DNA from 2 places in the Vibrio sp. VB16 genome. Region 2 is predicted to be linked to the other one. Evidence: predicted binding sites of a transcription regulator. Region 2 holds the regulator's gene; the other holds the start of a gene.
The links. The regulator CRP, encoded in region 2, controls carbon source genes, mostly activating them, when cyclic AMP is high. The targets are predictions, from matches to a motif close to TGTGANNNNNNTCACA.

Region 1: a site for CRP is predicted at 2,249-2,264, ahead of recB (exodeoxyribonuclease V subunit beta). Genes of this name have one in related genera too.

What each region holds. Positions count from the first base shown of each region.
Region 1 covers NZ_CP087590.1:2,856,119-2,860,297, reverse strand. Annotated here, with positions in the region: gene recC (exodeoxyribonuclease V subunit gamma) at 1-2,110, shown strand, start outside; gene recB (exodeoxyribonuclease V subunit beta) at 2,297-4,179, shown strand, end outside.
Region 2 covers NZ_CP087590.1:3,364,409-3,368,587, forward strand. Annotated here, with positions in the region: gene IUZ65_RS15325 (hydrolase) at 1-712, shown strand, start outside; gene IUZ65_RS15330 (YheU family protein) at 728-940, shown strand; gene IUZ65_RS15335 (phosphoribulokinase) at 1,040-1,909, shown strand; gene crp (cAMP-activated global transcriptional regulator CRP) at 2,156-2,788, shown strand; gene IUZ65_RS15345 (GNAT family N-acetyltransferase) at 2,867-3,331, opposite strand; gene groL (chaperonin GroEL) at 3,521-4,179, opposite strand, start outside.

The sequences.
Region 1 (4,179 bases), 510 kb from region 2:
GAGTGCCTCTCAAGAGAGCCCAATCCTGAATGCTTTTATCCGTTTGTTAACACTACCAGATAGCCGGTGCAGTGCGTCTGAGGTTCTTGAATTACTCGAGACACCAGAAATTCTTTGTCGATTCTCTTTAAGTGATAATGAATTTGAGAAAGGTAAACGTTGGGTAGAGGAAACCGGTATTCGATGGGGGCTTGATAGTACGACTGGATCCGAGTTTAACCTCCCAGATACCAAGCAAAATACCTGGTTGTTTGGCATTCAACGTATGCTACTGGGCTACGCGATGCATGAAAGCATCAATGTTTATGAAACCTCAACTCAATCTATTGCGCCATATAATGAAGTACAAGGAATGGACGCGGAAATAGCCGGAAAATTCGCCCATTTTATTGATCGTATTACCTCCTACCGTTGTGAACTCGCTCAGGCTCAATCAATAGGGGATTGGCAAGCACTGCTTTACCGTCTAATCGATGATTTTTTCTTAGTAGAATTAGAAGGCGAGGTAGCACTAAAATCTATTCGTGATGCGTTGCAACAACTGGCGACACAACTCTCCGACGCCAACTATTTGCAATCCCTTTCACCCACTATTTTGGTGGATTATTTACAATCCAAACTCTCGGCTTCACGTGTCAGCCAGCGCTTCCTTGCTGGGCAAGTTAATTTTTGCACGTTGATGCCTATGCGTTCCATTCCATTCGAAGTCGTTTGCCTTCTAGGTATGAATGATGGTGTTTATCCTCGTGCAATGCCACAGGACGGGTTAGATTTGATGAATAAACGGGCGAAGGCGGGTGACCGATCTCGGCGTGATGATGATAGGTATCTGTTTTTGGAAGCATTGTTGTCGGCACAAAGTAAGCTCTATATAAGCTATGTTGGACGTTCAATTCAGGATAATAGTGAGCGTTCTCCTTCAATCCTTGTTTCTGAACTTCTAGATTATTGCGGACAAAACTTCTGTTTAGTTGGAGAAGAAAAGACAAACAGCGATGACTCTGCCCACTCGTTAATAAGTAACTTAACGGTACATTACCCTATGGTTCCTTTTAATGAGAAAGCATTTGGTATTGAATATCAAAGCTATGCTAGCGAATGGCTTGCTTCGGCCAAAAGAGACGGGCATAAGGCGGAACCATTCATACAACCTTTACCCGACTACCGTGATATTGCCGAACAACCAGAGCACCTTCCATTGGCTGAGTTGCAACGTTTTTGGCGGTTACCTGTTCAGTACTTTTTTAATCGTCGACTCAAGGTGTTCTTTGAAGAGTTTGGCCGAGCCACAGAAGATGACGAACCTTTTCTGCTTAATAACCTGCAGAGCTTCAACTTGAGAGATGAACTCTTACATTCATTGCTTAAAGCAAAACTAGACAATCAAGATGAAAATACGGTTTATCAGAACTTTGTTCAACAACAGCGGGCGAAAGGTGGCCTGCCAGTTGGTGCATTTGGTGAATTGGAACTGAGTGTTAATCGAGAAAAGACAGACAAATTGGTGGATGAATTATTGTTCCTTTGCCAAGCACCACTCGGTGATATAGAAGTCGATCTGCAGATAGAACTGGATGACTGGAAGGAACCTATCAACCTTAACGGTTGGATATCGGGTAACTATCAATCCGGGTTAGTTCGTTATCGGAGCGGTAGAATTCGTAGTCAGGATCTACTTCTAGCTTGGATAGATCACCTCTGTTTGGCAGTAGTAGGAGAGCATAAAAAAACACACCTAATTGGTTTTAATGACAAATCGGGGCTAGAACATAAAGTCATTCTTCCTGTCGACAAACAGCAAGCTAAATTATGGCTAGTTGAACTGGTGCAATACTATTTTAATGGCCTAAATCAACCGTTAGCGTATTTTCCTAAAACAGCGTTAATCGGTATGGAAAGGCTGGTTTTAGGGAAAGAAGACGGTGATGTCAAAATGGCGAACACGTTTAACGATGGTTATCAGTTTAGTGGTGAAGGCAGCAACCGATATATTAATCGAGTATGGCCAGAATGGAGTGAATCACTGTACCAACAGGTTTCTGTACTTGCCAGTGATGTGTTATTAAGTGTACTGAAACAGACACAAGATAGTGAAAATGTAGATGTATAAAAATCATGAAAGGGAAAAGAATGTAGGGTGGCCGTCCGCAAATCATTATTATTTGTAGGGCGTTTACAGTACGGCCACAATGGCCAGAGGGACCATAAATTCTTTGAACAGATATTAACCGTAAACCATACGCTTAACCGTGATTGTGATCGCGCTAATTGTAACTGATAACCGAGAAATCGAACTATGCCGCAAACCTTAAACACGATGAGCTTCCCATTACATGGAGCAAGGTTAATTGAAGCCTCTGCAGGTACAGGTAAAACCTTTACCATCTCCGGTTTGTACCTGCGATTGCTTTTAGGGCATGGTGATCAGGAGAGCCGTCATACTTCGCCATTAACCGTGGACCAAATATTAGTGGTTACTTTTACGGAAGCGGCGACGGCAGAGTTGAGAGAACGCATTCGAAGTAAGATTCATGACGCAAGAATTGCATTCCTAAGAGGCGAGAGTAACGATCCGGTCATAAAGTTATTGCTCGAGCAACTCACTGATACTAAACAGGTGATATCGGTATTACTCAATGCCGAGCGTCAAATGGACGAAGCGGCAATTTTCACTATTCATGGATTTTGTCAACGAATGTTAACGCAAAATGCATTTGAATCTGGCAGTCGTTTCAACAATGAATTCATCACGGATGAAAGTAAACTAAAAGCCCAAGTGGTTGCTGATTATTGGCGCCGAAATTTTTATTCTCTTTCGCTGAATCTCGCTAATGAAGTGCGCACCATTTGGCGCGAACCAGAGTTACTTCTTAAGGATATTTCTACCCAATTAACTGGCGTTCCTGTCACTCTTACTGTGGAAGCGATGGAAGATACGTTGGAAGCGCTTCACCTTAAAAACCTTGCTCTGATAGAGTCGCTTAAAGCGTTCTGGAAAGAAAGTGTTGAAGATATTCCTCAAATAATAACTGACTCTGATGTAAGTAAGCGCTCATTCACTAAAAAGAATTTGCCTGCCTGGATTAACGAGATTTCTCAATGGGCAGAAAACCCAACAGAAGGGTATCAGTACCCAGATAAGCTAGAGAAATTCACTCAGGAATTTTTGATAGAAAAAACACCGGATAATAAAGTCATTCCAGATCATCCTCTTTTTGCTCACGTGAGTCGGTTTATTGCGAACAAACCCAGTATTAAAGAACCGCTTTTGGCGCACGCAATTCAGGTGTGTAGAGGCAACTTGCAACAGATAAAGCAAGAGAGGCACTGGCTCTCATTTGATGATCTCTTAACCAACCTTTCTGCTGCCATTGACTCGGATGAACAAGGAAGTCTTATAGCAAGGATACGTTCTCTTTTTCCCGTCGCGATGATTGATGAATTCCAAGATACCGACCCATTGCAGTACAGTATTTTCAGCCGTATCTACCTTTCTAATCCAGAATCTGGCTTACTAATGATAGGGGACCCCAAACAAGCGATTTATGGCTTTCGGGGTGCAGATATTTTTACCTATATTCGAGCAAGAAATGAGGTGGTGGATCACTACACGTTGGATATCAATTGGCGCTCTAGTGCGGATATGGTTAATGCGACTAATGGGGTCTTTACCCAAGCTGCTTCGCCCTTTGTGTATGATAATGACATCCCTTTCCACCGTGTTAACCCAAGCCCAGATGCAGAAAATCGTAGCTGGTGGTTAGATGGGGTTAAACAGAAAGCACTGACCTATTGGTTACAAGAAACAGACGAACCAATGGCAAAAACCGACTACACAAACAGCATGGCCGTGGGAACCGCAGAAAAAATTAGTCAGATATTGCAAAGCAGTGATGAGGCCTATTTTGTGGACTCAAAAGGGCAGAGAAAGCCAATACAAGCCGGTAATATTGCGGTTTTGGTAAGAACGGGAGGAGAAGGTCAACTCGTTCGACAAGAGTTAGCGAAAAAAGGAGTGGCGAGTGTCTATCTCTCTAATAGAGATAGCGTATTTAAGAGTGCGATGGCGAGCGCCATACTGCGTTTACTACAAGCAGTGCTTTACCCAGAGGATGAGCGAATTTTACGAGCGGCATTGGCTTCTGATGTACTCATGAAAAGCAGCCGAGCACTTGATAA
Region 2 (4,179 bases):
GCAGGGTTGGCTATCTGTCATGATGCATTTTCGAGGCTGTAGCGGCAGACCCAATCGGCTAGCGAGAGCCTATCACTCAGGTGAAATCGAGGACCCTCGTTTCTTTTTAGAGCATATACAAAACAGGTTTCCAGATCAGCCGAAGGTCGCCATTGGTATATCGCTTGGCGGAAACATGCTGGTTAATTATTTGGCTAAATACAATGACGATCCTATAGTAGAAGCGGCCACCGTCGTCTCTGCACCTCTTGACTTAGCAGCATGTTCATCAAGAATTGAACAAGGGTTTTCCAAGATTTATCGGAACTATCTTTTAACCTCTCTAAAGAAAAATGCGCTACAGAAACAGAATCAACTAGTGTCGGAACTTGGCGTTTCAACGCAGGATCTAAAGGCCTTAAAAACGCTTTATGGCTTCGATGATATGATCACGGCACCGTTACATGGGTTTAAAAATGCTAACGATTATTATCAACAATGTTCTGGCATCCATGTTATTAATAAGGTCAACATCCCTTTGCAGGTCATTCATGCCGAAGACGACCCATTTATGACTCAAGCGGTAATACCAAACTTTCCATTAAACAAAAATATACACTATCGCCTTTTTAAACAAGGTGGTCATGTGGGCTTTTTATCCGGAACCTTGACTAAACCCGTTTTTTGGTTGGAACAAGCAATACCCAAATATTACCAACACATCGCATCATGAATAAAAGTAGGCTTTATGATCATTCCATGGCAAGAAATAGATAGCGAGACGCTTGAAAATCTAATCAAAGAGTTTGTATTAAGAGAAGGGACAGATTACGGCCAAAGCGAAACGACCTTAGACGATAAAGTCAGTCAGGTACGAACCCAGCTTAAGACAGGAGAAGCGGTGATTGTTTTTTCTGAGCTTCACGAAACCGTCGATATAAAACTCAAGCGCGAGTTCTGATAACAAAAAGTAAAGCGTTTATTCTTTTTATAGAATCTCATACACTAATTTCATATCTTCATTATCATCATTATCATCAATGTAGCGACAAGGAATCTCATGTCAGCAAAACATCCGATTATCGCAGTTACAGGTTCATCTGGCGCAGGAACAACGACGACATCTGAAGCATTCAGAAAAATGTTTAGTATGATGGACGTGAAAGCCGCGTGGGTGGAAGGTGACAGTTTTCACCGATTTACTCGCCCGGAAATGGACATTGAAATTCGAAAAGCAAAAGAACAAGGCAAACACATTAGTTACTTTGGTGCAGAGGCCAATAACTTCCCTGCCCTTGAACAGTTTTTTAGAAAGTATGGCGATGAAGGTCAAGGTCAGGTAAGACGATACTTACATTCCTTTGATGAGGCCGTGCCTTATAATCAGATGCCCGGCACATTCACTCCCTGGCAAGACCTAGCAGAAGATAGCGATGTTCTTTTTTATGAAGGCTTGCATGGTGCTGTTGTCGATGGTGATATAAATGTTTCACAACATGTTGACTTGCTAATCGGCATGGTCCCCATTGTGAACCTTGAGTGGATCCAAAAATTTGTACGAGATACGCGAGATAGAGGCCATTCACGAGAAGCCGTGACCGACTCCATCGTTCGTTCTATGGATGATTATCTTAACTACATTACCCCTCAGTTTTCTCGAACGCACATAAACTTCCAACGGGTTCCGACTGTTGATACTTCAAACCCACTGAATGCGAAAGCGATACCCAGTTTGGACGAGAGCTTCGTCGTGATTCGATTACGTGGAATGAAGAATGTAGACTTTCCTTATCTTTTAGCCATGATTGATGGCTCTTTTGTTTCTCGCCATAACACTCTGGTGGTTCCAGGAGGAAAAATGAGTTTTGCTATGGAATTAATAATCAGACCGGTTCTACAACAATTAATAGAAACTGGGAAAATCGGCTAAAAATTAAGCCTGAATGCAGTTTAGTTCTGATACCGTGATGATGTGCACAGTTTTGCTTAGAGAAACGGGAAATCAGGGCGATCAAAATCAAGAAATTGACTGCAAAAAAGGATACTATTCTTAACCTATATACATGTGTAGCTTGCAGCTATGAATTTAAAATCTTATGCTAACGTCACCAATAATACGGGGACACAGCAAAGGAAAGCTGCTGGCACAGGCCCTACAGATAATAGTGAGATAATTATGGTTCTTGGTAAACCTCAAACCGATCCAACGTTAGAGTGGTTTCTTTCGCATTGTCATATTCATAAATATCCTTCCAAAAGTACGCTTATCCACGCTGGAGAAAAAGCGGAAACTCTGTATTACATTGTGAAAGGCTCTGTAGCTGTGCTTATCAAGGATGAAGAAGGTAAAGAGATGATTCTTTCTTACCTTAACCAAGGAGACTTCATCGGTGAGCTAGGTCTATTCGAAGAAGATCAAGAGCGTACTGCATGGGTTCGTGCTAAATCACCATGTGAAGTAGCTGAAATTTCGTTTAAGAAATTCCGCCAGCTTATTCAAGTTAATCCTGACATTTTAATGCGTCTTTCAGCTCAAATGGCAAGCCGTCTACAAACGACTAGTCAAAAAGTTGGTGACTTAGCATTCTTAGATGTGACGGGACGTATTGCTCAAACACTTCTGAACTTAGCAAAACAACCAGATGCGATGACTCATCCAGACGGCATGCAAATTAAGATCACTCGTCAAGAGATTGGTCAGATTGTAGGTTGTTCACGTGAAACTGTTGGTCGTATTCTTAAGATGCTTGAAGAACAGAATTTAATTTCTGCTCACGGTAAAACTATCGTCGTTTACGGTACACGTTAATACCGTCACAAACAGCATTGATTAAAAAGCAGCGTTTACGCTGCTTTTTTTATGCCATAAGAAAAGATACGCATTGGTTTATAGTTGCAGTTCCATTCTATAATTAATGAGTGTTTGCCCTCTGAGATCCACTTGTCGCTCTTCTGCTACCTTAAAACCATAGTGTTCAAAAAAAGGTTTCGCAGTAATACTGACATGCGAATAAAGTCGACGAATTTTGCTTTTATTACCTTGCTGGAAAATTTGTTGCATTAAAGCACCCGCAATCCCCATACTTTGATGATTGTGATCGACATAAAAATGGCCAATCAATCCATCAGATTGGAGATCGGCATAACCCACTATCCTGTTATCAATTTCGGCGACAAAAGGCACAAGTTTATCCAGAAGTGCCTGCCAACTATCAAGCGTAATTTCATCTGATGCCCAAGCTTCTATTTGCCTTTCAGAGTAGTCCTTTCTATTTACACTACGCACAGTATCAAAAAACAACGTTCTCAACGTACAGGCGTCCTCTGGGGTATATGGTCGTATTCGGATAATACTTTGCACTTCGTCACTTCTCTTCTAATTTATAATTAATATTAAGCCTAACCAGTAATTAAACCATTTTCTACACGCACAAAAAAACCGAAGCGATAAAACTTCGGTTTTTACTATAACAAGGTTTAGGGTTCTCTAAACTGTGTGACTTGAGAGCAAGACATTCAGTGACGAGAAGCCAAATCCTTCTTACATCATGCCTGGCATGCCACCCATACCACCCATGCCGCCCATATCAGGCATTCCACCTGAATCTTTAGCTGGCATATCGGTAATCATCGCTTCTGTTGTGATCATAAGACCAGCAACCGATGCGGCAAACTGTAGCGCGCTACGAGTTACTTTAGTTGGGTCTAGGATACCCATTGCAATCATATCACCGTATTCGCCTGTCGCCGCGTTGTAGCCGTAGCTACCTTCACCAGCTTTAACGTTGTTAGCAACAACAGAATCTTCGTCGCCCGCATTTTCAACGATTTGACGCAACGGCGCTTCCATAGCACGAAGTGCAACGCGAATACCTACGTTTTGCTCTTCGTTAGCACCTTCAAGGCCAACGACTTTCGATGCTGCACGAATAAGTGCAACACCACCACCAGCAACAACGCCTTCTTCAACGGCTGCGCGAGTAGCGTGAAGTGCATCTTCTACGCGATCTTTTTTCTCTTTCATTTCAACTTCAGTTGCTGCACCGACTTTGATTACTGCAACACCGCCCGCGAGTTTCGCGACACGTTCTTGTAGCTTCTCTTTGTCGTAGTCTGACGTTGCTTCTTCGATTTGTTGACGAATTTGAGATACACGCCCTTGAATCATTGCTTCTTGACCAAGGCCGTCAATGATCGTTG